One region of the Actinoplanes sp. G11-F43 genome, then DNA from elsewhere that is predicted to be linked to it. Evidence: riboswitches for the same ligand, from Rfam matches in the RefSeq annotation. Region 1 holds a riboswitch; the other holds the start of a gene.
What was found. A riboswitch is a leader RNA that binds a small molecule or an ion and turns the genes downstream of it on or off. The one in region 1 is predicted to bind glycine.
Positions count from the first base shown of each region.

Region 2: another riboswitch for glycine. It lies ahead of gcvP (aminomethyl-transferring glycine dehydrogenase); the one in region 1 lies ahead of ACQ0O7_RS15425 (L-serine ammonia-lyase).

Region 1 covers NZ_JBNZCE010000014.1:16,371-32,044, reverse strand. Annotated here, with positions in the region: gene ACQ0O7_RS15435 (NmrA family NAD(P)-binding protein) at 1-533, shown strand, start outside; gene ACQ0O7_RS15430 (S8 family serine peptidase) at 602-3,364, shown strand; gene ACQ0O7_RS15425 (L-serine ammonia-lyase) at 3,566-4,858, opposite strand; glycine riboswitch at 4,887-4,978, opposite strand; glycine riboswitch at 4,979-5,075, opposite strand; gene ACQ0O7_RS15420 (metal-dependent hydrolase) at 5,213-6,454, shown strand; gene ACQ0O7_RS15415 (glutamate synthase-related protein) at 6,490-8,067, shown strand; gene ACQ0O7_RS15410 (M23 family metallopeptidase) at 8,059-8,667, opposite strand; gene ACQ0O7_RS15405 (discoidin domain-containing protein) at 8,808-12,059, opposite strand; gene ACQ0O7_RS15400 (glycoside hydrolase family 43 protein) at 12,056-13,465, opposite strand; gene ACQ0O7_RS15395 (beta-L-arabinofuranosidase domain-containing protein) at 13,484-15,674, opposite strand, start outside.
Region 2 covers NZ_JBNZCE010000012.1:155,874-171,547, reverse strand. Annotated here, with positions in the region: gene ACQ0O7_RS13795 (nucleotidyltransferase domain-containing protein) at 1-456, opposite strand, end outside; gene ACQ0O7_RS13790 (nucleotidyltransferase domain-containing protein) at 453-1,127, opposite strand; gene mgrA (L-glyceraldehyde 3-phosphate reductase) at 1,145-2,146, opposite strand; glycine riboswitch at 2,200-2,289, shown strand; gene gcvP (aminomethyl-transferring glycine dehydrogenase) at 2,368-5,178, shown strand; gene ACQ0O7_RS13775 (DUF5999 family protein) at 5,261-5,461, opposite strand; partial or broken gene ACQ0O7_RS13770 (anthranilate synthase component I family protein) at 6,130-6,354, shown strand; partial or broken gene ACQ0O7_RS13765 (chorismate-binding protein) at 6,460-7,200, shown strand; gene ACQ0O7_RS13760 (sigma-70 family RNA polymerase sigma factor) at 7,460-7,945, shown strand; gene def (peptide deformylase) at 7,977-8,468, shown strand; gene ACQ0O7_RS13750 (class I SAM-dependent methyltransferase) at 8,449-9,114, shown strand; gene ACQ0O7_RS13745 (hypothetical protein) at 9,202-9,585, shown strand; gene ACQ0O7_RS13740 (glycoside hydrolase family 5 protein) at 9,710-11,560, shown strand; gene ACQ0O7_RS13735 (hypothetical protein) at 11,599-12,156, shown strand; gene ACQ0O7_RS13730 (hypothetical protein) at 12,330-12,665, shown strand; gene ACQ0O7_RS13725 (hypothetical protein) at 12,643-13,461, opposite strand; gene ACQ0O7_RS13720 (hypothetical protein) at 13,473-14,228, opposite strand; gene ACQ0O7_RS13715 (endo-1,4-beta-xylanase) at 14,280-15,674, opposite strand, start outside.

The DNA of each region.
Region 1 (15,674 bases):
ACGGCGCCGAACTGCCCGAGGGCACCGGGCCGGTCCGCTGGCTGCACCACTTCGAGAACCTGCTGCGCGACACCGGCGCCCGGGTCACCGCGATCCGCTCGCCGCACTTCCAGGAGAAGGTCGAGGAGGTCCTCGCCCCGGCCACCGGCGCCGGGATCTACCCGGTCTTCGGCGCGTCGGCCGACGTGCCGGTGCCGATGGTGGCCACCCGGGACATCGGGGCCGCCGTGGCGCAGGCGCTGCTCCACCCGCCGGCCGGGGACGAGGTCGTGGACCTGACGGCGCCGGAGTACACCGAGCGGCAGGTCGCCGAGGCGCTGGGCGCGGTGCTCGGCCGGAAGCTGGAGGTGGTGACCGTACCCCGGGAGGCCTGGATCCCGACCTGGGTGGACGCCGGCATGCCACCGGGCCTCGCCGCCGAGCTGGTGGAACTCTACGAGGCGACGGAACGGGGCGTGCTCGTGCCCCGCGGTGACCGCAGCCACCACGCCACCACTCGCATCGACGAAACTCTATCGGGATTGATTTCGTAGTCGATAGCATCCACAGACATCGAATCGATAGGTGTCAGTGGGGGAACTCGACATTGAACGCATTCCGCATGTCCATCGCCATGGCGGCGGCCGCGACGTTGACACTCACCGCGACCGCCGCCCACGCCAAGGCCCCGGATGACGCGGCGACCCGCGCCTACACGCAGATCGCCGCGCTCCAGCAGCTCAAGAAATCCCTGACCCCGGTCGAACGCAAACTCGACAGCCACCTCGCGATCGAACTCCGCAAGCGCACCGGACGGATCTCCGCGTCGGCGCTGCCCGCGCTCACCACCGGCGTCGAGGTCTCCAAGTCCGGCACCACCGAGGTGGAGATCCGGGCCGCCAAGGTCGACGACGGCCTGCTCGGCCGGCTGCGGGCGGCCGGCGCGGGAGTCCGATTCCCGTCGGCGCGCACCGGCACGGTCCTGGTCGAGGCGCCGGTCACCGCCCTGCCCACGATCGCCGGCTGGTCCGACGTCACCACGATCACCAGGAAACACGGGCTGATCAGCGGCCGGCAGACCCAGCGGCCCACCGCCGACAGCAAACAGGACAAGGCACAACGGATCGACACCGCCGTACGGGCGGCGAAGGTGACCCCGAAGATCGCCGCCGCAGCCGGTGAACTCACCTCCGAGGGTGACCGGGTGCACGCCGCCGACACCGCCCGGACCAGGCACAAGGTGACCGGCGTGGGGGTGAAGGTCTGCGCCCTGTCCGACGGCGTGGACTCGCTCGCCGCCTCACAGGCCAGCGGCGACCTGCCCGCCGACGTCGACGTGCTCGGTGGCCAGGAGGGCTCCGGCGACGAGGGCACCGCCATGCTGGAGATCATCCACGACCTGGTGCCGAACGCCCGCCTCGGCTTCGCCACCGCCTTCACCAGCGAGGCCAGCTTCGCGCAGAACATCCGGGACCTGCGGTTCACCGGAGGCTGCGACATCATCGTCGACGACGTCGTCTACTACCACGAGAGCCCCTTCCAGGACGGGCTGCCGGCCCAGTCGGTCAACGCGGTCACCGCCGACGGGGCGTTCTACTTCAGCTCGGCCGGCAACGAGGGCAACACCATCGACGGCACCTCCGGCAACTGGGAGGGCGACTTCACCGACTCCGGCATCGGAGTCGGCAAGTTCGCCGGCGACGCCCACGACTTCGACCCCGGCGCCGGGGTGCAGGTCTTCAACGGCCTCACCCCGAACAGCGCCGGCCGGGTGACCACCCTGTGGTGGGCCGACCCGCTGCTCGGCTCGGCCAACGACTACGACCTGTACCTGTTCAACGCGGCCGGCAACGTCACCGACTTCTCCCAGGACACCCAGGACGGCGACGACGACCCGTTCGAGATCCTGCAGACCGGGGCCGGCACCGGCCAGAAACTGGCCGTCGTCAAATACGCCGGCGCCGACCGGTACCTGCAGCTCTCGGTGTTCCGGGGCCGCTTCACCGGCTTCTCCACCCCCGGCGTCACCCGGGGGCACAGCGCCGCGGTGAACGCGTTCTCGGTGGCCGCCGCCCCGGCCAAGGACCCGCTGCCGTTCGCCCTGGAAGCCGGCGACCCGCCCAACCCGACCGGACCGTACCCGAACGTCTTCACCCGGCAGCAGCTGCCCGAACGGTTCACCTCGGACGGGCCCCGACGGGTGTTCTACCAGGCCGACGGCACCCCGATCACCCCCGGCGACTACACCGCCACCGGCGGCTCGCTGCGGGTCAAACCGGAGATCACCGCCGCCGACGGGGTGGTCACCACGGTGCCCGGCTTCGAGCGGTTCTTCGGCACCTCGGCCGCCGCGCCCCACGCCGCCGCGATCGCCGCACTGGCCCTGTCCGGCAACCCCGGACTGACCAACGCCGAGATCCGGGCCGGCCTCACCGGCACCGCACTCGACCTGACACCGAGCGGGTACGACGCCCGTACCGGCAATGGGTTGATCCGCGCCGACCTGGTGCTGCGCAACACCGGAGCCACCCCGCAACCCCTGGTCCGGCCGGGTGAACCGGCGGTCACGCCGGCCACCGGCGACGGCGACGCCTACCTGGAGCCCGGCGAATCCGGCACGGTCACCCTGCCGGCCGAGAACGTCGGCGACGGTACGGCCACCGGCGTCAGCGTGGTCGTCGACACCGACCACGCCGGAGCCACCGTCACCCCACGCTCCCGGTCGTACGGCAGCATCGCCGCCGGAGCCTCCAAGACCAGGGACTTCACCCTCAAGCTGGCCGCCGGGTACCCGCTCGGACGACCGGTCGCCCTGTCCGTCCGGGCCACCTTCGCCGGCGTGCTGTCGCCGACCACGAGCACCGTGCTCGTGCCGACCGGGCAGGCGTCGACGACGGTCCGGGACTTCGCCTACACCGGCCCGGTCGTCCCGATCCCGGACAACGACCCGGCCGGGGCGACGGCCACGGTCGACGTCAGCGGTGTCGGATACGCGTCATCACTCACCCTCTCCATCGACGGCACCGAATGCTCCACCGCCACCGGCGCCACCACCGTCGGCCTCGACCACTCGTGGGCCGGCGACCTGGTCGCCACGCTGACCGCACCCGACGGCCGGGCGGCCACCCTGTTCGCCCGCGACGGCGGAGGCGGCAACAACCTGTGCCAGGTGGTGTTCGACGACGGCGCGGCGGCCCCGTTCTCGTCGGTGACGGCGGCGAACGCACCGTTCACCGGCACCTGGCGGCCGGACGTCGCACTGTCGACCCTGCGGGCGTCGTCGGCGGACGGCCCCTGGACCCTCAAGGTCACCGACAGCGCCAGCGCCGACACCGGCTCGCTGCGGGCCTTCACCCTGCACATCGCCGGTTTCGAACCGGCCTGACCCCTGCTTGTGCCCCCGGGTTCATCCGCCCGGGGGCACAAGCCCGTCAGGCGGCCGGCACCACAGCGGTCCGGCCCGTGCCGGGCCGCTCCGCCATGCGACACCTTTCCGGCCGGCGAGCCGTGGGGGTTCGGCTGGGCCGGTGCCGTCACATCGGCCCAGCGCCGTGATCGGACTCCGGTGCAGCATGTGACCTGACCGTCAGCACTCGATCACGTTGACGGCGAGGCCGCCTCGTGACGTCTCCTTGTACTTGATCTTCATGTCGGCACCCGTCTCCTTCATGGTCTTGATGACCTTGTCGAGGGAGACGTGGTGGCGGCCGTCGCCGCGCAGCGCCATCCGGGCCGCGGTGACCGCCTTGACCGCGGCCATCCCGTTGCGCTCGATACACGGGATCTGCACCAGGCCGCCGACCGGATCGCAGGTCAGGCCCAGGTTGTGTTCCATGCCGATCTCGGCCGCGTTCTCCACCTGCTCCGGAGTGCCGCCCAGCACCTCGGCCAGCCCGGCCGCCGCCATCGCGCACGCCGAACCCACCTCGCCCTGGCAGCCCACCTCCGCGCCGGAGATGCTGGCGTTCTCCTTGAACAGCAGGCCGATCGCGCCCGCCGCCAGCAGGAACCGGACCACGCCGTCGGGTGACGCGCCGGGCACGAAGTCCAGGTAGTACCGCAGCACCGCCGGAATGATGCCGGCCGCGCCGTTCGTCGGGGCGGTCACCACCCGGCCGCCGGCCGCGTTCTGCTCGTTCACCGCCATCGCGTAGACGGTCAGCCACTCCATGGCGTGTGCGGCCGGGTCGCCCGCGGCCCGCAGCTGCCGGGCGATCGCGGCGGCCCGGCGGCGGACCTTCAGAGCACCCGGGAGTACGCCCTCCGCGTCCAGCCCGGCGTCGATGCAGTCGCTCATCACCCGCCAGATCCCGAGCAGCCCGTCTCCGACCTCGGCCTCCGCGCGCCGGGCCGATTCGTTGGCCAGCATCAGGCGGGAGATCGACAGGCCGGTGGAGCGGGTCGACTCCAGCAGCTCGTCACCGGAGAGGAACGGGTAGGGCACGGGTGGCTGCTTCGGGCGTACCGCCGACGCGGTGACGTCGCCGGTGACGAACCCGCCGCCGACCGAGAAATAGGTCTTGCGCAGCAACTCGGCGCCGTCGTCACCGAACGCCGTGAAGATCATGCCGTTGGGGTGTTCGGGCAGTGACCGGCGACGGTGCAGCACCATGTCGACGGTGAAATCGTCGACCTGCGGATCCAGGCTCGTGTCGACGGTCTCCGGGTTCTCGCCCATCAACCCGAGCAGCACCGCGCGCGGGGTGCCGTGCCCGTGACCGGTGGCGCCCAGCGAACCGAACAACTCGGCCCGGACGGTGCCCACCCGGTCCTTGGGCAGGCGGGCGGCGAACAGGGCCGCCGCGCGCATCGGCCCGACGGTGTGTGAGCTGGACGGGCCGATACCGATGGAGAACAGATCGAAAACGGACACGGCCATGGCAGGGAGGCTCCTTAGCGAGGTGGGCCTCCCCCGCTCTGTCATGGGTGCCTGAGAGCTTCACCGCGTCGCGGTTTGCACCTTGGGCGCAGCCTCCGAGGGCTGGCTTTCCAGAGTCGCCTGACCGTTGCGGTACGTGGGCCTGAGAGATTCTGAGGGAGAAGTTGCTCCTTCGGCGCCCCACCGGTGCCGGCGGGGACTCTCCCGCGACGGTCGTCACGGCTTCTTCGATTGTGTCCCCGGACCCTACCCGGTGCCCCCGCCGAGGGCCACCCACGAAAGCCGGATCCGGACACACCCGGCTGCCGGACTCTCCCCTCGTACCGACGTGGGGTGGTTATGCTCGTGATCCCTATGGACAACCTGACGCACACGCTGATCAGCGTCCTGGTCGGTGAGGCGGTGCACCGGACCGTTCCGCCGTCCGCGATCCTCAGCGACCGGGCCCGGCGCGGCATCGCGATCACCGTCATGGCGGTCGGCGGCAACCTCCCGGACGCCGATGTGATCTACACCGGCTGGGCCGGGAGCACCCTGGACTACCTGCTGCACCACCGCGGGCACACGCACACCGTGCTCGGCGCGTTCGGGCTGTCGATAGTGATCTTCGGTGTGGCGATGCTGTGGTGGCGGTTTCGTGAGGTGCGGCCGGGGCGGGCCGAGATCGGGTTCCTGGCCGGGTTGTCGATCCTGGCGCCACTGCTGCACATCGGGCTCGACTTCACCAACAGTTACGGTGTGCACCCGTTCTGGCCGCTCGACGACCGCTGGTACTACGGCGATTCGGTCTTCATCGTCGAGCCCCTGCTCTGGGCCTGCTCGGCGGCGCTGCTGTTCGTGCTGCCCGGGCGTACCGCAAAGGTGTTGATCGGTCTCGTCCTCACCGCCGGGATCGGGCTGAGCTGGTTCACCGGCTTCGTGCCGGCCTCGTTCGCGGCGTTGCTCACCGTGCAGACCGCCGGGCTCGCCGCGCTCAGCCGGTTCGCGCCGGCACGGGTCGCGCTGTCCGCCGGGATCGCCGTCTGGCTGGGCCTCACCGCGACGTTCGTGATCACCGCCCGGACCGCCGAGAACCGGATCGAGGCACTGCTGGCGGACCGGTTCCCGGCGGAGCGCACGCTCGACGTCGTGCTCACCCCGATGCCGGCCGACCCGGTCTGCCGCGAGGTGCTGGCGATTCGGCGGACCACGGACACGTACACCGTGCGACGGGCTTTTCATTCGCTGGCGCCGGGCTGGATTCCGGCCGCGCGGTGCGCCGGGCTGTACCCGACGAGCGGGGCGACGACCGTTGCGCTGAGCCCGGTCGCGGCGGCCCCGGACCAGGAGATCGTCTGGGCCGGCGAGGTCACCGTCCCGGCCGGGCGGCTGGCGGCGCTCGCCTCCGAGTACTGTGCCGTCGGCGCGCTGCTGCAGTTCGCCCGCGCGCCGTGGGCGATCCCGCGGGGCGACGGCTGGGTGGCCGGCGACCTGCGCTACGACCGCGAGCCGGGGCTGGGGATGGCCGAGGTCGAGGTGGGCCCGGGACGCGACGAGTGCCCGATGCTCCCGGCGCCGTGGACGCCGCCGCGGGAGGACCTGCTCACCGGTCCGTGAGGGTTGGGTTCCGGGCCACGGGGCACATCCGGGGCATGAGTCGAGGTGTTCGGGCGGCCGCTGCCGCCGCGGTGTCGGCCGTCGCGGCGGTGGCCGTGCGGGATCTGTTCCAGCGTGACCATGCCCTGTTGCGCAACTTCCCGGTGCTCGGGCACGGCCGCTACCTGATCGAGGCGATCGGGCCGGAGCTGCGGCAGTACGTGGTGGCCGGCAACGACGAGGAACGGCCGTTCACCCGTGACCAGCGCCGATGGGTCTACGCCTCGGCGAAGAAGGAGAACAACTACTTCGGCTTCGGTACGGACAACGACATCGAGTACACCGCCGGCTACCCGATCATCAAGCACCGTACGTTCGGCCGCGCCGTGCCCCGATCGCACCCGGCGGCCGGGCTGGAGGCGGACGTCCCGTGCGCGAAGGTGCTCGGTGGGGCACGCCGGCGGGTCAAGGCGTTCCGCCCCGACTCGGTCGTCAACATCTCCGGGATGAGCTTCGGTTCGCTCTCCGGCAAGGCGATCGAGGCGCTGAACCGTGGCGCCGAGCTGGCCGGGTGCCTGCACAACACCGGGGAGGGCGCGCTGTCGCCGTACCATCGGATGGGTGGGCAGTTGATCTTCCAGATCGGCACCTCCTACTTCGGGTGCCGTGACGAGCAGGGCCGCTTCGACCTGCGGCGGCTCAAGGACGCGGTGGCGTCGGCGCCGGTGCGGGCCCTGGAGATCAAGCTCAGCCAGGGCGCCAAGCCGAGCCTCGGTGGACTGCTGCCCGGGGCGAAGGTGTCCGCGGAGATCGCCGAGACCCGGGGCATCCCGCGGGGCGTGGACTGCGTGAGCCCGTCACGGCACGCCGAGTTCTCCGACACCGACAGCCTGCTCGACTGGGTGGAACTGCTCGCCACCGAGACCGGCCTTCCGGTCGGCATCAAGTCGGCCGTCGGTGACCTGGGGTTCTGGGAGGAACTGACCGACCTGATGGCCACCACCGGCCGGGGTGTGGACTTCGTGACCATCGACGGCGGTGAGGGCGGCACCGGCGCCGCGCCACTGATCTTCACCGACACGGTGTCCCTGCCGTTCCAGATCGGGTTCGCCCGGGTGTACCGGCTCTTCGCCGAACGGGGCCTGGCCGAGAAGGTGGTCTTCGCCGGCTCCGGCAAGCTCGGGCTGCCGGACAACGCGATCGTCGCGTTCGCGCTCGGCGTCGACATGGTGACCGTGGGCCGCGAGGCGATGCTCGCGATCGGGTGCATCCAGGCGCAGAAGTGCCACACCGACACCTGCCCGACCGGGGTGGCCACCCAGAACAGATGGCTGACGCGTGGACTGGATCCGCACCTCAAGTCGGTTCGTGTCGCCAACTACATCAAGACGTTGCGGCGTGACCTGCTGAAGGTCGCCGAGGCGTGCGGGGTCGAGCATCCCGGGCTCATCGACACCGGCTCGGTGGAGATCCTGGACGGGCGGACCGGGGCGACACCCCTGGACCGGGTGTACGACTACCAGCCCGGCTGGGGCCTGCCCTCGGACACCGACCGTAGGGCGATCATCGAGCTGATGACGGCGACCGAACCGCAAGGGGGCAGCGCTCCCCCGTCGGCCGCGGCCTCACTCTGACGGCACACAGTTGGTGCTGGTGCGCCGCACCGAATACTCCCGGTCGTCGGAGGTGATGCCGGACGGGACACCGGCGAACCAGGCCTCCATCTTCTCTCCGGCGGCCCGCTGCTCGTAGTGCAGGTGGGGTGCGCCCGACTTGCCGGTGCTGCCGATCCGGCCGAGCTGCTGCCCCTGCTCGACCCGCTGGCCCTCGCTGACCGTCGGCGGTTCGAGCATGTGCAGGTACTGGGTGGTCCACAGGCCACCGTGGTCGATCTTCACCCAGTACCCCGCGCCGGTGCCGATCGGGCCGTCGGGGTTGTCCGGGGTGCGCTCGCCGAGTGTGCCGTTGATGCCCGACTCGATCACCTCACCGGCGTACGACGCCAGGATCGGCCGACCCCAGGCCTTGCCGCGGGACGGGAAGAAGTCGATGTCGAAGTCGTCGTGGCCCGGATAGGTGCCGAGGATCCAGGTCTCGTCACAGGCCACCGGCAGCTGGAAGGCCGGGCGCGGCCCCGGCTCCCGCGGCGTCGTCAGCACGAACACGGCGGCGGCGGCCAGGGCGACGGTCACGGCGGCCCCGGCGAACAACGGTACGGGGCGGCGCTCGGTCACTGTCTGATCATTTCAGAGCCGGGCAAGCGGGCCCGGGCAGCCGGTCCGGTGGGTCCGCCCGGTCCCGGCGCCACGGACCGGACTCCGCCGTCCGGTGTGTGCCGGACGGCGGAGTTCCGAGCAGGTCGATCGGTTTCACCTCAGGAGGCGAAGGCTTTCACCTCCAGCAGCCCCACCGACGCCGCGCCGCTGGTCAGGGCCACCCGCAATCGTGTGGTGGCGACCGGTGTGAACGTGACGTTGTTGTATTGATTCGCGGCTGCCGGGTATCCGCTCGGCGCCGCCACGTCGACGTAGGCGCTGCCGTTCCAGTACTGGAGTCTCCACGACGCCGGCAGGTCGATGCCCTGCCCGTCGTCGAAGAAGTAGACCTGTGCCGAGCCCACCGTCTGCGCCGCCGGCCAGGTCAGTTCGGCCCACTGCTGGCCCTGGTCGGGCCAGGTGCCCCAGCGCGGGTTGACGGTGTCGTTGGACGACGGCGGGTCGATGCCGTCGTTGATCGCGGCCACGCTCTCCCAGGCCGAGGTGTAGGACGCGCTCGGGGTCGCCGTCGCGGCCAGGTTCGGATTCGCCGGGACGGTGCCCTGGCCGAAGAGCTTCACCTCGGTGAGCCCGGTCTTGGGGGCACCGGACGGCTGGGTGAACTGCAGGCGCAGCCGTGATGTGCTGACCGGGGTGAATGTGGCCTTGTTGAAGTTGGCCTGTGGCGTGCCGGGCGTCTTGACCTGACTTGACGTGCTGACCCAGGCGCTGCCGTTCCAATACTGCACGTTGTACGCGCTGGGCGGCCGGTAGCGGTTGCCGGCCCGGTCGTTGCGGAAGTAGATCCAGGCCTCGTCGACCGTACGGCTGGTTCCGAAGTTGAACTCCACCCAGTCGGTGGTGTTGCCGCTGCCGAAGCTGCCCCACAGTGGCGCGCTGGTGGGCAGGCCGTCGACGATGCCGGAGGTGGCGGTGCCCGACGTGGTGTACGACGCGGTGACGGTCGCGCCGGAGGCCAGGTTGGGCCGGGTGGAGGTGAGGTCGACCCCGGCCTTGCCGAACACGTCGACCATCCGGGAGCTGCTCTGCACCACGTTCTGCGGTGCCCGCAGCGTCGGGAAGGCGGCGTTGTGGACGACCGTCCCGGTGCTGGTGACCGCGCCGGTGGCCGGGTTGTAGGTGAACGGCACCAGGCTGTTCAGGGTCGCGACCCGGGTCCCGTTCAGGAAGATCGAGTAGCCCTGCGGCACCCCGGGGTAGCGGGTCACGCCGTCGGACGGGTCGTCCCAGACGATCGACAGGTCGGCGTTGCGGTAGCGCAGGTTGTTGACCGCGAAGTGGCTCCAGCCGATGTTGATCGGGGACAGCTCGATCGTGGTGTCGGTGCGCGGCCGCAGTCCGGCCACGTCCTCGATGACGGTCCAGTTGCTGCTGCCGAGGATGTTGTGGTGGATCCACGACCGGTAGGTGATGGCGCTGCCGTTCCAGTCGGCCCAGAACTCGTTGGCGTCCGGCCAGTTGGTGTCACCGTTGACGTATTGGGCCCAGGCGTTCCAGTACAGCAGCTTCTTGTAGTCCTCGTTGACCATCCAGCTGTTCGGATAGTTGCGCAGCACCTGCGAGTAGAGCCGGAACTGCACCGTCGAGTTGATGGTGGAGAAGTTGTTGCTGCCCGTCGCCGATGCCGCCTTGTCCTTCTGGTTGGCGGTGTAGAACGGGAAGATCGGGTATTCGGCCGGGTCGGCGTAGAGGCGCAGGGCCTCCCGGTACTGGGCGGTGTTCGGCATCAGCCCGACGGCGTACGGATAGTAGTTGTTGATCTCCTTCCAGGGCACGTGGGTGTTCGTCGCCACGTGCTTGTGCTCCAGCAGCTGCCGGGACGGGTTCCACAACGTGTTGATCACCCCGTTGCGGATCCGGTCGGCCAGCGTCTGCATCTCGGCCGCCTTCGCCGTGTTGCCCATCAACGTGTACGCGTCACGTGCCGCGATCGCCGCCGTCCACACGTACGCGGTCTCGGCCCGGTCCAGGTTGCCGGCCCGCCAGTGGAACGAGACGGCGTCGGCGTCGTTGCCGGTCATCGCGCCCCAGTCGTACTCGATGACGCCGTTGTTGTTGGTGTCGTAGGTGGCCAGCTGGCCTTTCGCGTCACCTTCGGCGTACCGGGCGAAGTTGGGCAGCATGGCCGGCTGGCCGCCGTGGATCTGGTAGGCCCGCCAGGCCGCCTCGGCGATGTACTGGGTGTACGAGTTGGACCAGTTCTCCGGGTCGCCCGGGTTGTCGACGAACCGGCCGTTCGCCGAGTACTGCCCGACGGCGAGGTAGTTGCCGTAGGCGTACTCCGGGCTGCGCAGGTACTTCAGGTCGTCGATGTGCATCGGCTGGGTCAGCGCGATCGCGTTGTTGTAGCCGGTCACGCCCTCGATCGACTGCGGGAACTGGAAGTCCTGGCCGGGGATGTCGGCGTCCAGGTGGTTGTAGCGCATCAGCCACCAGCGGTAGTAGATGCTCTTCTTGATCGCGGCGTCCGGCACGTCGATGTAGGGGACGTTGTCGGCCCACCACTTGTTGTACTCCCGGACGTGCACGCCGAACGCGTCGGCGGGCGTACGGGTGCGGTAGGCGTCGTAGTCGGTCCGGGACGCCGGGATCTCGTTGGCGACCATGCCGAGCTGCACCTTGACGGTGACCGTGGCCCCGGCCGGGACCGTTATCGATCGGCTCAGCGCCCCGCCGGCGGCGGTGAAGCCGTCCCCGGAGAGCCGCGGGTAGAGGGTGGTCAGGTTGTTCTTCACCGCGCGGGTGCCGGTGAGTTCGGTGCCGCTGACGGTGGTCGCGTAGGGCGAGGTGGCGGACAGGTTCAGGGTGGTCGACGCGGTGCCGTTGTTGCTCGCGGCGACGTTGGTGACCAGCACGTTGTTGGTGGTGATGAACTTGGTGACCGCCAGCCGCATCGATCCGCTGGTGTGCACGCTGCGCCAGTGGCTGGGGGTCTGGCGGCGCTGCCCGGCCTGCTCGGTGAAGGTGCCCGGCGAGGCGGTGATCGCGTAGGCGTTCTGGCTGCTGATGTTGTCCCAGTAGGCGGCGTTCCCGCCGAAACCGATCACTGCCGGGTTGTGCGTGTTCATGTACGCCGCCCGGCCCCGGGTCATCAGCCAGGTGCCGGCCGGGTCGTTGCCGGTGCGGGCCAGCAGCCGGTCCATCCAGAAGTCGGTGCCGGCGCTCTCCGCGTCGTAGATCGCCTTCATGGTGTCCCCGGTCGTGTACCCCACCGGCGGCGCCGGGATCGAACCGGTGTTACCGAAGGTGGGATAGCCGATGGTCTGCGCGGCCAGAGCCGGCTTGGCCACCCCCACCCCACCGACGACCAGGACCACGCCCATCAGGTACGCCCACGGCCGCCGGTTCACGACTGGAACGCCTTCCACTCGAGCACGCCTGTGGAGAGGCCGGTGCGGGACGTGATGTTGAGCCGCAACCGGGTGGTGCTGACAGTGTTGAAGGTGATCGGGTTCTCGGTGTCGCCGGCCACCCCGCAGGGGGATTGACCGGGCACGTTGACGTATTGACTGCCGTTCCAGTACTGGAGTTGACACGAGGCGGGCAGATCGATGCCCTGGTTGTCGTCGAACCAGTAGACCGAGCTGCGGTTCAGCGACCGCGCGGCCGGCCACTGGTACTCGATCCACTGCGTGCCCTGCTCCGGCCAGTTGCCGTAGGCGAGGTTCGACCGGTCCTGGGAGTTCGCCGGCGTACCCCCGTTGTTGATCGCCGCCAGGCTCTCCCACGACGAGACGTACGAGGTGGACGCGGTGGCCGACGGCGCCACGTTGGTGCCGCTCCCGCCGCCGCCACCGGTGGTCGGGATGACCCGCTGGATCGTGCCGTCCGCGTTGAAGTACAGCTTGTCCACCGCCACCGACCGGCGGAAGTTGCCACCGCCCGGGGCGTCAGCGGTGTGGTAGACGATGTACCACTGGCCGTTCAGCTCGACGACTCCCGCGTGGTTGGTGGTCGACGACACCTGCCCGAGCACGACACCCCGGTGGGTCCAGGGGCCGAGCGGGCTGGTCGCGGTGGCGTACCGCTGGCAGGCGTAGTTGGAGTTGGTGACGCATCCACCGGTGTCGTTGGCCGCGTACATCATGTAGTAGAGGCCGTTGCGCTTGAACATCCACGGGGCCTCCCAGAAGTTGGTGAGTCCCTGCGGGGTGACCACCGGCCCGACCGTGTCGATCATGTTCGAGGCGAGCCGGACCGCGCGCGGCGCCCAGTACCCGCCCCAGTACATGTAGGCCTGTCCGTCGTCGTCGACGAAGACGGTCGGATCGATGTTGAGTCCCGACGAGTTGGCGGTGCTGTCGCTGATCAGCGGTCCGCCCTTGGCGTCGGTGAACGGGCCGAGCGGGCTGTCGCCGACCGCCACCCCGATGTTCATCCAGCCCGGCCCGTTGCCGTTGACCGAGGTGTACCAGTAGTACTTGCCGTTGCGCGGCTCGACCTCGCCGGCCCACGCGTCGGCGCCGGCCCAGGAGAAGGTGCCGATGTTCGCGCGGGCGCCGTGGTGGGTCCAGTTCTGCGCGTCGGTGGACGACAGCACGTGCCACTCACGCATCAGGAAGTTGTTGTTACCGGTGGGCGCCTCGTCCCGGCCGGCGTAGACGTACATGGTGTTGCCGACGACCAGGGGTGCCGGGTCGGCGGTGTAGATACTGGTGATGATCGGGTTGGCGGCCTGTGCCGCGGTGGCGATCGCTACCGCGGCGGCAGCGGTGACCAGCGCGCACGAGGCGGCCAGCCATCTCCTCGGTGACATCGGCGACTGCCTTTCTCTCTACTGTCCGGTGGCGTGCAGTTGAGAAACCTCGGCCGCCGACAGCGCCCGGCTGTGGATCCGGAAGTTGTCGACGGCCGCGGTGAGGTAGGGATCGGCGGAGTACTGGGAGCGGCCGATCCAGTTCTGTCCGGTGGACGGCAACATCGACGGCCGTACCGTCAATGTGGTGTTGCGGGCGACCTCGGCGCCGTTGAGGTAGAGCACGCCGAGATCGCCGGTGTGGGTGACGGCGACATGCGCCCATCCGCCGGTGGGCAGGGCGGCCGGCGCGTCGATGCGCTGCTCCGCCCCGGACCCGCCGGTGGTGATCGCGTATCGCATGGTGCCCGCGCCGCTGCGCGGAGTCAGGAACAGGTAGGCGCCGGTCCCGGTGCCGAAGTCGAAGACGCGCGCCCAGGTGGCGGCGGTGTCGAGGCGGATCCAGGTGGCGACGGTGTAGGCGGTGGCGCCGGCCAGGATCCCGGCGGGCAGGCTGACGTGCGCGGCGCCGCCGTTGAGCAGGATCGCGCCGCCGGTCCGTCCGGTGGTCCGGGTGGCCGCCCCGGCCAGGGTGCCGTTCCAGCCGTTGCCGGTGGCGTCGGTGACAGTGCTCCCGGACGTCTCGTCGAACGGGTACCGCGCCTCCCGCGGCACCGTGCCGGTCACCCGCCAGTAGACCGAGTAGCGCTGTCCGTGCGTCTGGTAGAAGGGCCGCAGCAGCACCGATCCGGTGGTGTACTCCAGTGCCGTCCCGGTCGGCCGCAGCGTCGCCGGGTCGAGTGTGGGCAGGGCGTTCAGGTTGCCGGTGCCGAACTGCCCGGCGAGGACGATCGGGCCGTGCCGGACCGCGCGGACCGCCGGGTCGTCCGGGGCCGGGTCCAGGACGAGGGTCGCCGGCAGGCTGATCTCGACGACGTCGCCGCTGGTCCAGGTCCGATTGACGGAGAGGTACGTGCCCGGGGCCGGCGCCCCGGTGAGGGTGCCGTTGACCCGTACCTGGGCGCCGGAGGTCCAGCCGGGGATGCGCAGCCGCATGTCGATCGGGCCGGAGCCGGTGACCGTGAGCCGCGCGGTGGTGCTCTCCGGGAACGTGGTGTCCTGCCGGATGGTGATGCCCCGACCCGGCCAGGTCAAGGTGGACGGGACGTACAGGTTGACGTACAGAGTCGTGGTGTTGTCGGTGAAGTAGACGCTGTCGGCGAGCTTGGTGTTGGTCTCCATGCCGGTGCCGTGGCAGCACGTGAAGTCGTCGTAGTCGTTGCTGTACGTCTTGATGCCACCCGCGCGCAGCGGCACGTAGTAGCAGTGATGCCCGTGTGCCGAGTTCGGGTTCTGCGCGCCGAGCAGGTGGTTGAACAGCGCCTTCTCGTAGAAGTCCATCAGCTCGCCGGCCCGGCCCGGGTCGGTGAAGAACAACTGCCGGGTCAACTTCAGCATGTTGTACGTGTTGCAGCACTCGCACGTGCTGTCGGACAGTTCCGCGGCGATCCGGTCCGGTGCCTGGAAGTACTCGCCGTTGGAGTTGCCACCGATCGCGTACGAGTGCCGGCGTACCACGAGATTCCAGAAGTTGACCGCGATGTCCCGGTACCGGGTGTCGCCGGTGGCGTGGAATCCGCGGATCGCGGCGATCGCCTTGGGGATCTGCGTGTTGGCGTGGAATCCGGCGAGCACGTCGACGTTGTTCGCGAGCGGGTCGAGCACCTGATCGTGGTCGAAGTACTGGGCGGTGAACAGGTGCACCGGGTCCTCGGTCAACTGGTACAGGTTGAACAGCGTCTCGCCGATGCCACCGAACTCGACACGGAGCATCTGCTGGCGCTGGGCGTGGGTGAGCCGGCTGTTACGGGCCTGCACCCAGGCGGCCTTGCGCAGCAGCACCTGCAGGGCCTGGCTGTTTCCGGTCAGCTGGTGCCAGTCGAGCAGCCCCTGCGCGATCTTGTGCAGGGTGTAGTACGGCGCCCACACCTGCTGGCCGGTCTCCACCCGGTCGATGAAGCTCTCCGGGTACGCCGACAGGTAGCCGTTCGGCCGCTGGCAGAGCGCGAGCTGGGCGACCAGGTAGTCACCCTGGGTCTGGAAGGCGGTGTCGCCGGTGCCGGTGTACGCCTGGGCGAGTGCGGTCAGCACGTGGCCGGTGGAGTGCCCGCGCAGCTCGGTGGTGGGCGACTCCCAGCCGCCGCACGGGGTGGCCGACGACGACAGGCCG
Region 2 (15,674 bases), on a different contig from region 1:
GTACAGGGCCGGTTTGAGCTGGCCGGTGCCGTGGTAAAGGCGTTCCTGGGTGCGGGCGAACCCCAGGTAGTGGTGGGCGTGGTTGCTGGTGATCAGGCCGGGGGCCAGGGATGTCAGCTCGCGGTGCACGTCGGTGGTCACCACCACCAGCGGGGACAGCAGCTGTTCCAGGACGTACCCGTTGCGGCTGTTCAGCAGTTTCGCGAACTTCAGCAGGTCGTGGCTGACGATGTCGAGTTCGACGCCGTCGCGGACGCCGGACTGTTCCAGGGTGTCGGGGCCGGTGCGCAGGCCGACCACCTCGGCCGGCGGCAGCACATGGGCGGCCCGCAGGTCCAGGTCGGAGTCGCGGGAGGCGAAACCGTACAGGTGGGCGCCGCTCACCGTGGCGAAGAGCAGGGGATACGGCAGGGCGGTGGCGGCGTCGGCGGCCCACTCCGGCACTACGGTGGTCACTTCAGGTTCCTTTCCCGTACGGCCACCAGCATCGCGTCCACCGCGGCCCGATCCGGGTGCTCGGGCAGCACGGTGGTGGCCGCCGCCGCGGCGAGGTCGTCCTGCAGACGGCCGGCCCACTCCGTCACCTCCGGCCAGGGGACCTCGCCGCGGCGTACCGCAAGCAATTGATCTCGAAGATTCGACACGTCGACCAGGACCTCCGCGGTGCGCAGCACGTGGGCACCGGCCATCAGCAGGCGGATCATGTGCATGGCCTGCTTGTGGTTGACCTCGCCGGTCCGCTCGCGCCGGGACGCCACCTTGGCGAGCTGGTCACGGGCGTACGACCCGTAGGTGTCCGCGACCCGCCGGGACAGGAACGCCCGCCTGGTGGCCCGCAGCAGCTCCCCGTCGGCGGTGACCGTCTCGACGAGATCGGACCACAGCACCTCCAGCACGGTCGGGTTCGCCTGCGCCGCCAGCACGCAGAACCGCTCGATCTCCCAGGAGAACTGCTCCTCGGCCGGCCCGTCCAAGTGGGTCGGCGGCTTGTCCAGGGACCAGAACGAGCGGGTCGGCGCCACGAAGACACCCCGCCGGTCGTGGTCGGACCCGGGCCCGTGGAGTCCATAGGCGCGGGAGCCGACCACGACCGCCAGGGCGGTGTGCCGTTCGACGAGGTCGGTCATGACCCGGGAGGGTACGGCTACCTCGCCAGCACCGTCGCGTCGATTTCGTCCAGCTCACTCTGGTCGAGCTTGAGGTTCTTCAGCGCGGCCACGTTGTTCTCCAGCTGCCCGACGCTGGACGCGCCGATGATCAGGCTGGTCATCCGCTCGTCGCGCAGCGCCCAGGCCAGCGCCAGCTGGGCCAGGGACTGGCCGCGCCGCTTGGCGACGTCGTTGAGCGTGTGCAGCCGGTTCAGCGTCTTCTGGTCCAGGGCGCTCTCGTTGAGGAACACGCTGGTCCGGATCCGCGAATCCGCCGGGATGCCACCGAGGTAGCGGTCGGTGAGCAGGCCCTGCTGGAGCGGGCTGAACGCGATGCAGCCGGCGCCGGCGGTCTCCAGGGTGTCGAGCAGGTTGTCGTGCTCGATCCACCGGTTCAGCATCGAGTAGGACGGCTGGTGGATCAGCAGCGGCGTGCCCAGCTCCCGCAGGATCCGGGCGGCCTCGGCGGCCTGCTCGCTCTTGTAGTTGCTGATGCCCACGTAGAGGGCCTTGCCGGAGCGGACGATCGCGTCCAGCGCCGACATCGTCTCCTCGAGCGGGGTCTCCGGGTCGGGCCGGTGGTGGTAGAACACGTCGACGTAGTCGAGGTCCATCCGCTTGAGCGACTGGTCCAGCGACGACACCAGGTACTTGCGGGAACCCCAGTCGCCGTACGGGCCGTCCCACATCGTGTAACCGGCCTTCGTCGAGATGATCATCTCGTCGCGGTGGTGCTGGAAGTCCGCCTTCAGGATCCGGCCGAAGTTGGTCTCGGCGCTGCCGGGCGGCGGCCCGTAATTGTTGGCCAGGTCGAAGTGGGTTACCCCGAGATCGAACGCGCGGCGCACGATGTCGGCCTGACGGTCGCCGGGCCGGGCGTCACCGAAGTTGTGCCAGAGGCCCAGGCTGATGGCGGGGAGCTTGAGACCGCTGCGACCAGCACGCCGGTAGATCATTTCGGCGTAGCGGTCGGCGGCAGGGAAGTACGTCACAGGCACACCCTAGGACTCCCGATCATGTCGGTGCGCGCTGGTACGTTGTGATTGCCGACAACACCCGTGCGGGAGAGACCCTGTCGACAGGGCGCCGAAGGGGCAATTCCTCCCCGGAACCTCTCAGGCAAAGGAACCGTACCGGGCAGGCGCTCTGAAGTGCCCGCATTCGGGGTATGACAGAGGGGGAGGTCTGTTTGCCGACCTTCTCACGCTTGGAGTCGCCCATGACGTCCCCGTTCGTCGCACGCCACATCGGCCCGGACAACGACGAGCAGACCCAGATGCTCAAGACCATCGGGTACGGGTCGGTCGGTCAGCTGATGGATGCCGCCATCCCGGCCAGCATCCGCTTCGACGGTGTCCTCGACCTGCCGGCCGGCGCCTCCGAGGAGGAGACGATCGCCGAGCTGCGCGCGATCGCCGGCCGCAACGTGCTCGCCACCCCGATGATCGGTCTCGGCTACTACAACACCATCACCCCCGCGGTGATCAAGCGCAACGTCCTGGAGAACCCCGCGTGGTACACGGCGTACACGCCGTACCAGCCGGAGATCAGCCAGGGCCGCCTGGAGGCGCTGCTCAACTTCCAGACCATGGTCACCGACCTGACCGGGCTCACCACCGCCAACGCCTCGATGCTCGACGAGGCCACCGCGGTCGCCGAGGCGATGACCCTCGCGCGGCGCGCGTCCAAGAGCAAGAGCAGCGTGTACGCGGTGGACGCCGACACCTTCCCGCAGACGCTGTCGGTGCTGCGCACCCGTGCCGAACCGCTCGGCATCGACGTCCAGTTGGTGGATCTCGACGGCGGCGATCTTCCCGAAGACTACTTCGGCCTGCACGTGCAGTACCCGGGCGCTTCGGGCACCGTCCGGGACCACACGGCCCTTGTCGAGGCCGCCCACGCCAAGGGCGCCCTGGTCACCGCCGCCGCCGACCTGCTGGCCCTGCTCCTGCTGCGGGCGCCCGGCGAGATCGGCGTGGACATCGCGGCCGGCACCACCCAGCGTTTCGGGGTGCCGCTCGGCTTCGGCGGCCCGCACGCCGGTTACCTCGCGGTCCGTGCCGGCCTGGAGCGGTCGCTGCCCGGCCGGCTGGTCGGGGTGTCCAAGGACGCCGACGGCGACCGGGCCTACCGTCTCGCCCTCCAGACCCGCGAGCAGCACATCCGCCGGGAGAAGGCGACCAGCAACATCTGCACCGCCCAGGTGCTGCTCGCCGTGATGGCCAGCATGTACGCGGTGTACCACGGCCCGGCCGGCCTGCGGGAGATCGCGCTGCGCACCCACCGCAAGGCCCGGGTGATCGCGGCCGGGCTGACCGCCGCGCGGCTGGAGGTGGTCACCCCGGCCTTCTTCGACACGGTGACGGTCCGGGTGCCGGGCCGGGCGGCCACGATCGCCGCCACCGCCGCGTCGGCCGGGATCGACCTGCGTGTCGTCGACGCCGACCACATCTCGGTGTCGACCGACGAGACCACCACCGACGCGCATGTCGCGGCGGTGCTGGAGGCCTTCGGCGCGCCGGTGAAGGACGCCGGCCCGCGGGTCATCCCCGAGGACCTGGCCCGGACCAGCGACTACCTGACGCACCCGGTGTTCAACACCCACCACTCCGAGACGAGCATGCTGCGCTACCTGCGCAAGCTCTCCGACCGGGACTACGCGCTGGACCGCGGCATGATCCCGCTGGGTTCGTGCACGATGAAGCTGAACGCCACCACCGAGATGGAGGCGGTCACCTGGCCGGAGTTCGCCAACATCCACCCCTTCGCTCCGTCGTCGCAGACCCGGGGGTACGAGGATCTGGTCGCCCAGCTGGAGGGCTGGCTCGCCGAGATCACCGGGTACGACGCGGTCAGCGTGCAGCCGAACGCCGGCTCGCAGGGTGAGCTGGCCGGTCTGCTCGCCATCCGCGGCTACCACCGGTCGCGTGGCGACGAGCACCGCGACGTCTGCCTGATCCCGTCGTCGGCGCACGGCACCAACGCCGCCAGCGCGGTGATGGCCGGCATGCGGGTCGTCGTGGTCGCCTGTGACGCCGACGGCAACATCGACCTGGCCGACCTGGACGCCAAGATCGACAAGCACCGGGACGCGCTGTCCGCGATCATGGTGACCTACCCGTCGACCCATGGGGTGTACGAGACCTCGATCGCCGACCTGTGCGCCAAGGTGCACGAGGCCGGCGGCCAGGTGTATGTGGACGGCGCCAACCTGAACGCCCTGGTCGGCTACGCGCGGCCGGGCAAGTTCGGGGCGGACGTGTCACACCTCAACCTGCACAAGACGTTCTGCATCCCGCACGGTGGCGGCGGCCCCGGCGTCGGCCCGGTCGCGGTCCGGCAGCACCTCGCCGAGTTCCTGCCCGGTGACCCTCTGCAACAGGGCGACCATCACGCGGTGTCAGCGGCGGCGCACGGGTCGGCCGGCATCCTGCCGATCTCGTGGGCGTACATCCGGATGATGGGCCCGGACGGTCTCGCGGCGGCCACCGCGTCGGCGGTGCTGGCGGCCAACTACGTGGCGGCGCGGCTGCGGGAGCACTACCCGGTGCTGTACGCGGGTGAGGGCGGCCTGGTCGCCCACGAGTGCATCCTCGACCTGCGGCCGATCACCAAGGCCACCGGTGTGAGCGTCGACGACGTCGCCAAGCGGCTCATCGACTACGGCTTCCACGCGCCGACCATGTCGTTCCCGGTCGCCGGCACCCTGATGGTGGAGCCGACCGAGAGCGAGGACCTCGCCGAGCTGGACCGGTTCATCGCCGCGATGATCGCCATCAAGGGCGAGATCGACAAGGTCGCGGCGGGGCAGTGGCCCCGGGACGACAACCCGCTCGCGAACGCGCCACACACCGCGTCGGCCGTGACGGCGGATGAATGGAATCACGCGTATTCACGCTCCGTGGCCGGATTCCCGGAGGGCGTGGACCGTACGGCCAAGTACTGGCCGCCGGTGCGGCGGATCGACGGGGCGTACGGCGACCGGAATCTGGTGTGTTCCTGCCCGTCGCCGGAGGCGTTCGAGGACTGAGCCCGTTGCGCAGGTCGCGGTCGTCGCTGATCGCGGCCTGCGCCGTTTTCTCCGTACCTCGTTGACTACGCTGCGTCTACTCTCAGGCTGCCAGGGCGTGCACGGCCGGACCACGGTGCGGTTCGATCATCGTGCCGTCCGGCAGCAGCTCACCGGTGTCCTCGAAGACGATGACGCCGTTGCAGAGCAGGCTCCAGCCCTGCTCCCGGAAGGTCGCGATGATGCGCGCGGCCTCACGGTCGGTGGCGTCGGCGGAGGGGCATGGGTTCAGGTGCTGGCACATCGTTTTACTCCGGTTGGGGGCTGTGTGAAGGTTCACATTTGCGGTGACGAACGTTACCTCACATCGAACGACAACGGTTCAACCCGGTGACGGCGTCGGCTCACGGATCCTCGCCCTCCATGCTCCACGCGATGACGGTTGTCGACCACTCTCCGCGACCCTCCTTCGGTCCTCCGCCGGGTGCTCCGCGCTCCTGCCAAGCCCGTCACCACCCCTTACGGGCGTTTCGATGGTTTCGGGGTGATCCCGGTGACCCTGCCGAGCTTGTGGCAGCGTTCCTCGCCGGCAACGGACTACCGGTGCGGAACCTCGGCCGAACGGATGACAAAAACAAGACGATCGGTGATGGCGCCATTTGCGGGGCGGCACTCTACGTATCGGCGGATGCCGGTTCCGTGATGGCAGGCGGTGTCGTCGGATCCCCGTCCCCGGTTCCCGGCATTCCGGACGTTTACGCGGTCGTGTACGCGCATGTCGCGGGCGCCCTCGCGGTACCCCCGGCCCACCGCTGGCCCACCCTCACCCCGCCGCCCGATGGTGCGGTGACGGATCCTTCCCGGGCGGGTCGCCCGGCGGAGTGGCCCGCCGCGCTCCATCCTTCTCCGGCCGGGGCTCCTCTCCCGCCGCCGGACGCCGCCTTCCCCGATTCCCCCTCGTCGCCGGGGGCCTGGGCGCTCGGATCGTGGCGGGAGAGCTGGACCCGGGCCGATCACGCCGACGCGGTGCAGCGGGTGCGGGAGGCCATCGGGCGCGGTGACGTCTATCAGGTCAACGTCGTGGGCCACGCGTCCGCGCCCTACTCCGGCGACCCCACGGCGGCCCTGCGGCGGGTGGCGGACCTTCCCGGCGCCCGGTACGGCGGCGTCCTCCCCGGCGACGGCTGGGCCACTGGCGGTGGGTCCGAGAGGGAGAACGTTCTGATTGTCCGCGGGCGGTTGGCGGATGGCGGTGGCGGTGGGTCCGAGAGGGAGAACGTTCTGTCTGCCGGCGGGCGGTTGGCGGGCGTCGGTAGCGGTGAGTTCGAGAGGGAGAACGTTCTGTCTGCCGGCGGGCGGTTGGCGGGTGGCGGTAGCGGTGGGCCTCCGAGGGAGAACGTTCTGTCTTCCGTGGGGCGGCAGGCGGACGGCGCTGTGGCGGGCGGGGAATGGGCCATCGCCACCGCGTCGCCGGAGACGCTGGTCGAGGTGCGGGGTGGGCGGGTGATCACCCGGCCGATCAAGGGGACCCGGCCGGCCACCGCGGCGGGGCGCCGGGAACTGCTCGCGTCGGCCAAGGAGCGGGCCGAGCACGTGATGATCGTGGATTTGGAGCGGAACGACCTCGCCCGGCTGCCCGGGACGGGGCCGGTGACGGTGGAGGAGTTGTTCGCCGTACGGCGATGGTGTGGTCTGTGGCAGGCGGAGTCGGTGGTGTCCGCGGACCTGGACCGCGACGTGGGTCTGGCCGAGCTGCTGCGGGCTGTCTGCCCGGGCGGCAGTGTCACCGGTGCGCCCAAGCTGGCCGCTCTCGGGCAGATCGCCGCGCTGGAACCGGCCGGGCGTGGGGTCAGCATGGGTGGGGTGGGCTGGATCGGTCACGACCACCTGGATCTCGGGCTCACCATCCGGACCGTCGCGGTCGACGGCAGCCGGGCGCACGTGTGGGCCGGTGGCGGGATCACCGCGGACAGTGATCCGGTCGCCGAGGTGGACGAGGCGGCGGCCAAGTCGGCGCCGGTCCGGGCCGCACTGTCCGGTTAGGTCGTTCGGCTGCCTCGGACCTCCTGCACAGGGTGCTCATAGCGCTCTCCGAGCCGTCTCTACCGAATGCGTGCCACTGTCGGCAACCGCCCCCACGAACGGGGGACAAGCGCGTACTTTGACCGACGCGCGGCACCGGGAGGCCTCACAGTGGCACCGTCTGTGCCGCGGTGGCTGCAGGAGAGGCGACATCGCGGACATGCTCGAGATACGTGAACATACGCGGACAACGGTTCGTACCGATCGGTCCGGTATCCACATGCAGGTGGACTTCGGCGGCTTCGCCAGCGCCTCGAGTGCCCGCCTGCACAGCAGTGCGTTCCAGCTCTGCCGGGACTGGCACCTGGCCCAGGACCTGACCCAGACCACCCTGGCGAAGCTGTTCCTGAGCTGGGAGCGGGCGGTCGACAGTGACAATCTGACGGCGTACGCGCAAAAGGTCCTTCTTCGCGTCTACCTCGATCACCGGCGGCGCCGCAGCTCCACCGAGGCCGTGCCGGGCGTGCTGCGTGAGCCGTCCTATTCGGTCAGCCCGGAGCTGCGCATGACTCTGCTGGACGCGCTCGCCCGGCTGCCCGGCCGGGACCGGGCGATCGTCATGCTGCGCTACTTCGCCGACCACAGTGTGGAAGAGGTGGCCCAGGAGCTGGGCGTGCCGATCACCGTGGTGAAGAGCCAGACCCGCCGCTCGCTGATCAAGCTTCGGCACATGCTGTCCGGCGAACGGCCCACCCTCTTCGCCTGACCGCGGGTAATGACCGGATAGCCTGTCAGTCATGACAGTCAGGCCCATCCGCATCTACGGCGACCCGGTGCTGCGAACCCCCGCCGACGAGGTCACCACCTTCGACTCCGCACTGCGTGAGCTGGTCCGCGACCTGGAGGACACCGTCCGCGAACCCGGCCGGGCCGGGGTCGCCGCCCCACAGATCGGGGTCAGCCTGCGGGTCTTCTCCTACAACGTGGGCGGCGTCGTCGGCCACATGGTCAACCCGGTGCTCAGCGACCACGACGGCGAGCAGACCGACGAGGAGGGCTGCCTGTCACTGCCCGGCATGGGCTTCGACACCACCCGATCGGAATCGGTCACCGCCACCGGTTTTGACCAGCACGGCGAACCCCTCGTCATCAAGGGCACCGGCTTTCTGGCCCGCGCCCTGCAACACGAGACCGACCACCTGGCCGGCCGCCTCTACGTCGACACCCTCACCGGTGACGTCCGCCGCCAGGCCCTGCGCGAACTGCGCCGTGTCGTCCCCCGCCGATGACGCCCGTCGCCTGGCCGCCGAGTCGCTGGCGGCCGGCGACCCCACCGGCTGGTTCGAGACGCTGTACGCCGCCTCCCGCGCCGGGCAGGCCGTGGTCCCGTGGGACGTGGCCGAACCCAGCGCCCACGTCCGCGCCCTCGACCTCCCACCGGGAGACGGCCGCCGCGCCCTGATCGTCGGCTGCGGGCCCGGCCGCGACGCCGAGCACGTGGCCGCCCTCGGCTATGCCACGACCGCATTCGACATCTCGGCCACCGCGATCGAGCTGGCCCGGTCCCGCCATCCCGGCAGCACCGTCACCTACACGGTCGCCGACCTGCTGAACCCGCCGCAGGCGTGGCGGCAGGCGTTCGACCTGGTCCTGGAGAGCAACAACATCCAGGCCCTGCCGTTCGCGGTCCGGCCGGCCGCGATCACCGCGGTCGGTGATTTCGTGGCACCCGGCGGCACCCTGGTCGTGCTGGCGGCGGCCACCACCCGGGTGGACGCGGACGGCGAGGGCCCACCGTGGCCGCTGACCCGCACCGAGATCGACACCTTCGCCACCGGCGGCCTGCATCCGGTCTCCGTCGACCAGGTGGCCGCCCCGGGAACCTCCCTGCCGACCCGGTGGCGGGCCCGCTTCACCCGCTCACCGCAGGGGTGAATCCGGGACGTTCCGGCGCCGTCGAACCGGACCGGGACCGCATGATCGGTGCGCCCTCTCCGGCTCGACATCAAGAACGGACCTGCCATGAAGCGATTCGGTCTCCTGCTGGCCGCCTCGTCCCTGCTCCCGATGATCGCCACCCCGGTTCAGGCCGCCGGCGCACCCGCGCCGAAGGAGATCTTCCGGAAGTCCGGAACCGGCGACTGGAAGGGAGCACCGGTCGTCATCGCGGTCGCGCCGACATCGGTCTCACTCACGCTCGACTGTGATCGCGGCGAGTTCAACTTCCTGACCCTGCGCTGGAACGGCTACCCCGAGTTCGACATCGACTCGCACCACATCGAACCGGCCGACGGTGAATTCGACGCCAAGGGCGAGAGCACCCTCTATCCGTCCGAGAAGAACGGCTACTGGGAGGTCACCACCCAGGCACACTGCTCCTGGGAAGTGGTGGCCACCCAGGGCTGACGGCGCTTCCGCCCGCGCCGGCCGGCCACCAGAGTGCCGGTGGGGCAGGTGTGTCACCCGGGGGGTGGAACAAGTTCTGGAAGGCTCATTTCCCAAACGGGGTTGATGCTCTTGGATGTGACGTGTGCGCCGAACCCTCGCCCTCGCCCTGCTCGCCGCGCTGATACCGCCCGCGGTGCCCGCCTCCGCCGCCGTCGAGGATCCCGGCTGGACCGCGCCGCTCAGCACCCGCGGACGGTGGATCGTGGACGCCGACGGGGACCGGTTCAAGCTGCGGTCCGGGAACTGGCACGGGGCCAGCGGCACCTGGAACGGCTCCGGCAGTGACACCGACGACGCCAACCATCACGCCGGGGAGAACGCCGGGCGGGTGCCGCTCGGGCTGGACCGGGCGCCGGTCGCCGACATCGTCGCCGGGTTCCGGGCGATCGGCCTGAACAGTGTGCGGCTGCCGTTCTCCAGCGAGATGGTCCGCGACACCCGGCCGGTCGCCGACACGGCGGTCGCCGCCAACCCGCAATGGCGAGGGCGAACCCCACTTCAGGTGTACGACGGTGTGGTGGCCGCCCTCACCGACGCCGGCCTGGCCGTCATCCTGAACAACCACACCACGACCACCCGCTGGTGCTGCGGAGTCGACGGCAACGAACGCTGGAACACCTCGCAGACCGCCGCCCAGTGGGAGGACGCCTGGCTGACCATGGTCCGCCGCCATGCGGGCAACCCCCGCGTGGTCGGCGCCGACCTGTACAACGAGGTGCGCCGCACCGTCCTCGACGACCCGAACTGGGGCTGGGGCAACGACCACGACTGGTTCGCCGCCGCCCAGCGCCTCGGCGACCGGATCCTGCGCGAGGCCAACCCGAATCTGCTGATCATCGTGGAGGGCATCAACTGGACCGGCGTTCCGGTCGACGGATTCGCCCACGAACGGCCCACCCTCAAACCGGTGCGCACCCTTTCGCACACCCTGGCGAGCTCCGGGAAACTGGTTTACGCCGCGCATTTCTACGACTACACCGGCCCCCACCACAGCGGTGCCACCGGAACCGGCGAGACCACCGATCCCCGATACCGGGACTTCAGCCGGGCCGAGCTGTTCCACGTGCTCAACCGGGACGCCTTCTTCGTCTCGGCGGAGACCGGGCAGCACTTCACCGCACCGGTGTGGATCAGCGAGTTCGGGGTGGACGGCAACGCCGGCGCCGGGTCGAAACAGCGCGAATGGTTCGGCTACTTCACCGATTTCCTGATCGAGAGCGATGCCGATTTCGCGTACTGGCCGGTGGTGGGCTGGGCGGAACGGCGTACCGCGAACGGGTGGGGGTTGTTGTTCTTCGACCGGGCCGGCGTCCGCACCGGCATCGAGGTGGCCGGGGACTGGCGGGCCGACGCCTGGCGGCGCCTGACCACAACCGGACGCCAGGGGTACGTGGCACCCGTCGCGTCCCGGTCCATGCTCAGCCCCGACCACGCCGACTTCGTCGCCTCCAACCGGATGCGTGCCGCCGGAGACTGGGACAACGGTGCCCGCAAAGCCGCCTGCCCGGACGGACAGCGCCTGATCGGACTCAGTCACACCGGAAACCGCGGATTTTGTACGAACACCGCTGCGGCCCTGACCTGGAACGGTCATCGGGTGGTCAAGGATCAGGCGCACGTGAGCACCGACTGGGCATCCGGGTACACCAAGTTCCAGTGCCCCGCGGGCGCGTACCTGATCGGGTACTCGGTTCGTGGCGCCGCCGTCTCCAGCGGCCTCTGCGCGGTGGCGACCACCCCGCTGGCCGGGACCGGCCGGACCGTGTGGTTCGACCGGAGCGACAACCGCCCGGCCGGTGATCCGGGCGGCGACTTCGCCGGCGGCCACTACAAGGGCCAGTGCGCCGACGACGAATACGTGGCGGGCATCGCCTGGACCGGCCGGATCTTCTCGGCCAGGACCCCGGACGCGCTCTACTGCCGCGAACTCTGACCCGTTTATCCGGCGGGACGGCCGGGCAGCAGGCCCGTGTGGACATCGAGGAGATCCGGGGCCGGGCCACCCGCCGGATGGGGATCTACTACATCGTGCTCGCGACGCTGTCGCTGCTCCTGATCGCGGGGGCGGCGGTGCTCGGCGTGCGAGCCGGTGGCGACAGCTCCTGGGTCGTGCCGCTCATCATGGCGGCGGGCCTGCTGCTGACCGCCGGGTTGATCGCCGTGATGGCGTGGGTGGTGCGGCGGCGTGCCGGGACGTTCGTCTCACCGCTCTGGGGCCTCGACCACCCCACCCGGCGGCGCATCGTGCGGGCCATCCGCACGGGCGGCCGGCTGCCGCCCGGCGAGCAGGAGCTGGCCGTCGCCGAGGCGACCCGGGTCCGCAAGGTCTCGGTCATCGCGGTGGTGCCGTTCATCCTCGTGATCGGGCTCAACCTGTTCCAGCTCACGTTGCAGATCGGCGAGGGTGTCGCCGGGTGGCGGATCGGCCTCACCGTGCTGACCGTCGCGTGCTTCGGCGCCGTCATCGTCTACCAGGTCCTCTATCACCGGTGGTCGGGCGCGTACCTGGCCCGTTTCGGCTCGTCGTAGCAGCGCGATCACCAGCAGGCCGGCCACGCGGAAATCGGCACCCTGCACGGCGATCACCGGGACGATGCCCAGGCGCCCGGCGAGCGTGCCCGCCACCGCGGTCGCCGGCGGGAGATCGGGACCCCGGGAGGCGAGCGGGCGACCGGGAGGGGGCCCGGAACGCGCTGGCCGGGTTGTGGGAGCGGGTCGGAGCGGACGGTGACGCGCTGCACCGGTGCAGCATCGCCCACTATCCGGCCGATCTGCAGCACGCGGTGGCCGACGAACTGAGGTGGGATCAGCGGGCGCTCGCCGCGGTCACCGACCTGGACGACGCGCGGGCCCGCGGTCACCACGACTCGCTGCGGGTGCGGGCGTTCCTGCCGTCTCTGCATCTGAATCTGGCCGATGCCTGTCAGCGCATGGCCCGCCAGCATCTCGCCGCGGCGGCCGAGCACCTGGAGGCGCTTCCCGACGACGGGTACAAGGCGATGATCCAGGCGGACATCACGCGGGTGGGCGCTTCGTGACCGCGCGGAGCATGACCGCGCCCACCACGATTCCGAGAGCCAGGTGGGCCGTCTCCAGCGGGCCGGACTCGATCACGCCGAGGAGGGCGAACGGGAGTTTCCAGGCGCTCCAGGCCACCAGGAAGCCCGAGGCCAGCCAGGTCACCGTGAGCGGCGCCCAGCGTGGCGGGCCGGGCCGGGTGCGGGTCAGTGCCCACAGACCCCAGGCGCCGCCGAGTGTCCAGAGCGCCGCGTTGCCGGCCTGCAGGCGTTCGCTGGTGCCGGTCACGCCGCCCGCGGCCTGGTAGACGTCGAACAGGATCAGGGCGGCGGCGCCGGACAGGGCGGGGATCGGGCGTACCGGTGCGGGGTGGTCTCCGGCCCGGCCTTCGAAGGCGGCCGGCCAGCGGGCGCGCAGGTAGAGCGGCAGTGCCACGGCCAGGCCCGCGCCCATGCCCAGGAAACTGGCCTGGAGCAGCGGGTACTCCCAGGCCGGCATGGCCGGGTCGGCGCCGGGTGGGGAGATCAGTGAGTCCACGATCGCGTACGGCAGCATCGGGATCAGGAAGCCGCCGCCGATCCAGGCGCACGCCAGCACCGGCAGCGCCGGGATCCGCTCGCCCCACGGCCGGACCAGCGCCAGGGCCAGGGCGATCCCGGCCGCGGCCATGCCGATGGTGACCGTGTTGAGCACCACCGCGCCGGTCGCCGCCGGACTGCCCAGGCCCACCGCCACCCAGGAGACCTTGATCAGCAGGTACGGGGTCATCGCCAGCGCTGCGCCGTATCCGGCCACCGCGCGCACCGAAGCGTCCACACCGGTCAGTGTCAGGGGTGGCGGCTGTGACCCGGCTGAGGTTCGAAGGTCAGGGTGCTGTGGCGGGGGACCGCGCACCACAGCTCGTACAGGTGCGGGTGGTCGTTGATCGTCGCTCTGACCTGGGCGAGAGCGGACGCGCGCCGGGGCCCGACCGGGGTGAAGTCGAGGCCGCTGTCGCCGGTCGGCAGGGTGTGGAAGCCGGCGAAGCGCATCTCCAGGCTGACCTGCCACACCTGCGGGCCGTCGTCGGTGAGCAGGGTCAGCCGGCGGGTGAAGTCGAGGGCGGCGGTGCGGTCGGACCACGAGTAGCGGCCCCAGCGGACGATGAAACCGTCGGATTCCGGGCCGGGGGCCAGGCGATCGATTCCGGTCTGGGCGAACTCGGTGAACGACAGCCAGGCCGGTTCCACGTCGCCCAGCTTCTCCGGGTCCACATGGTGGTTGATCATGAGGCGGTCGAAGATCTCGCGGGGGTTCTCCGGGCGGACGGCTGTCGCGTCGACCCGGAAGGTGTCGCGGCCGCGCTGGTCGGTCAGGCCGTAGCGCAATCGGACCACGACGGTGTCCGCACCGTCGTGGCCGATCACGTCACAGCGCAGGTCCAGGCGCATCGGCATGCGCGAGTACCGTAGAGGGCCCGCGCTGAGCAGGGGCGCCCGGCCCATGATCACGGCCTCGTCGCCGTCCGCCTCGGCGAGATGGACCTCGACCAGGGCCGGCCGGTTCCCGATCCAATCGATCGCCGTTGCCGTCACGTAGTGCACGGGCCGATGGTGCCCTATGGCGGCAAAGTCGATCATCGCGGGGTGGCCGGGTCACAGCACCGTGCAGGCGGTTCCGTTGAGGGTGAACGCGGTGGGCGCCGGGTTGCCGCCGGTCCAGCCGGCCAGGAATCCGACGGTGGTGGAGCCGCCCGCGGCCAGGGTGCCGTTCCAGGCCGCGTTGGTGACGGTGACCGCGGCGCCGGACTGGGTGTGGGCGCCGCCCCAGAGCTGACTGATCTGCTGACCGCCGGTGAAACTCCAGCCCAGCCGCCAGGAGCTCAGGGCGGTGGACCCGGTGTTGGTGATCTTGACGTCGCCCTGGAAGCCGCCGGGCCAGCTGCCGGTGACCCGGTAGGTGACCACACAGGTCCCGGTTCCCGGCGGCGGGCTGCTCGAGGAGGCGCTCGGGGACGCCGTCGAGCCGGTGATCTTGGAGGGGTCGACGACTCCCCAGTACGCCGACTTCGCCTGCAACCGGGTGTCGAACAGCAGCGGCGCGTCCTTGCGGGTCACCGGGAACGTGTCCAGCCAGGTGTTGTCGTCGGCCAGGCCCCACAGGGTGACCGAGGTGATCTCCCCCGGGTACTGGCGGAACAGGGCGAACATGTCGCGGTACACGTACGCCTGCTTGAGCAGCCGGTCCGCCGGCGGTGCCGGGAAGCTCTCGCTGTCGCCGGTGTAGATGCTCACGTCCATCTCGGTGACCTGCTGGTCGATGCCGAGCGGCACGAACTTGTCGAACATCGCCTTGGTCTCGGCGATCGTCGGCCAGTTGATGTTGATGTGCACCTGGTGGCCGACCCCGTCGATCGGCACGCCCTCCGCCTTGAGCTGCTGGACCAGCCCGAACAGGAAGTCGCGTTTGGCGGGCACGTTGGTGTTGTAGTCGTTGATGTAGAGCTTCGCGTGCGGCGCCACCTCCCGGGCCACCCGGAACGCGGTGCGGATGTAGTCCAGGCCGGCCACGGTGTACCAGCTGCTGCGGCGCAGCCCGTCCGGCCGGCTCTCGTCGATCACCTCGTTGACCACGTCCCACACGCCGATGTCGGTGCCGTAGTGGCCGGCCACGTTGCGGATGTGGTTCTCCAGGCGGTCGAGCAGGAGTGCCTTGTCCTCGGCGGTGGCGGTCATCGGCTGCCCGTCGGCGCCGGTGAAGACCCACGACGGGGTCTGGTTGTGCCACACCAGGGTGTGCCCGCGGACGGCGAGACCCTTCGATTTGGCGTACGCCATCAGAGGATCGGCCTGCGCGTACGTGAAGGTGTTCTCGGTCGGCTCGGTGGCGTCCCATTTGAGGGCGTTGCCCGGGGTGACCGAGTCGAAGTGCTTGCTCAGCAGCTGCCCGTGCTCGGTGACGATCTCCGCCCCGGTGATCGCCGCCCCGACCGGGAACTCGGTGATCACATCCTTGACCGAGGGGATGCCGGTCTGGATCGGCAGCGCCGG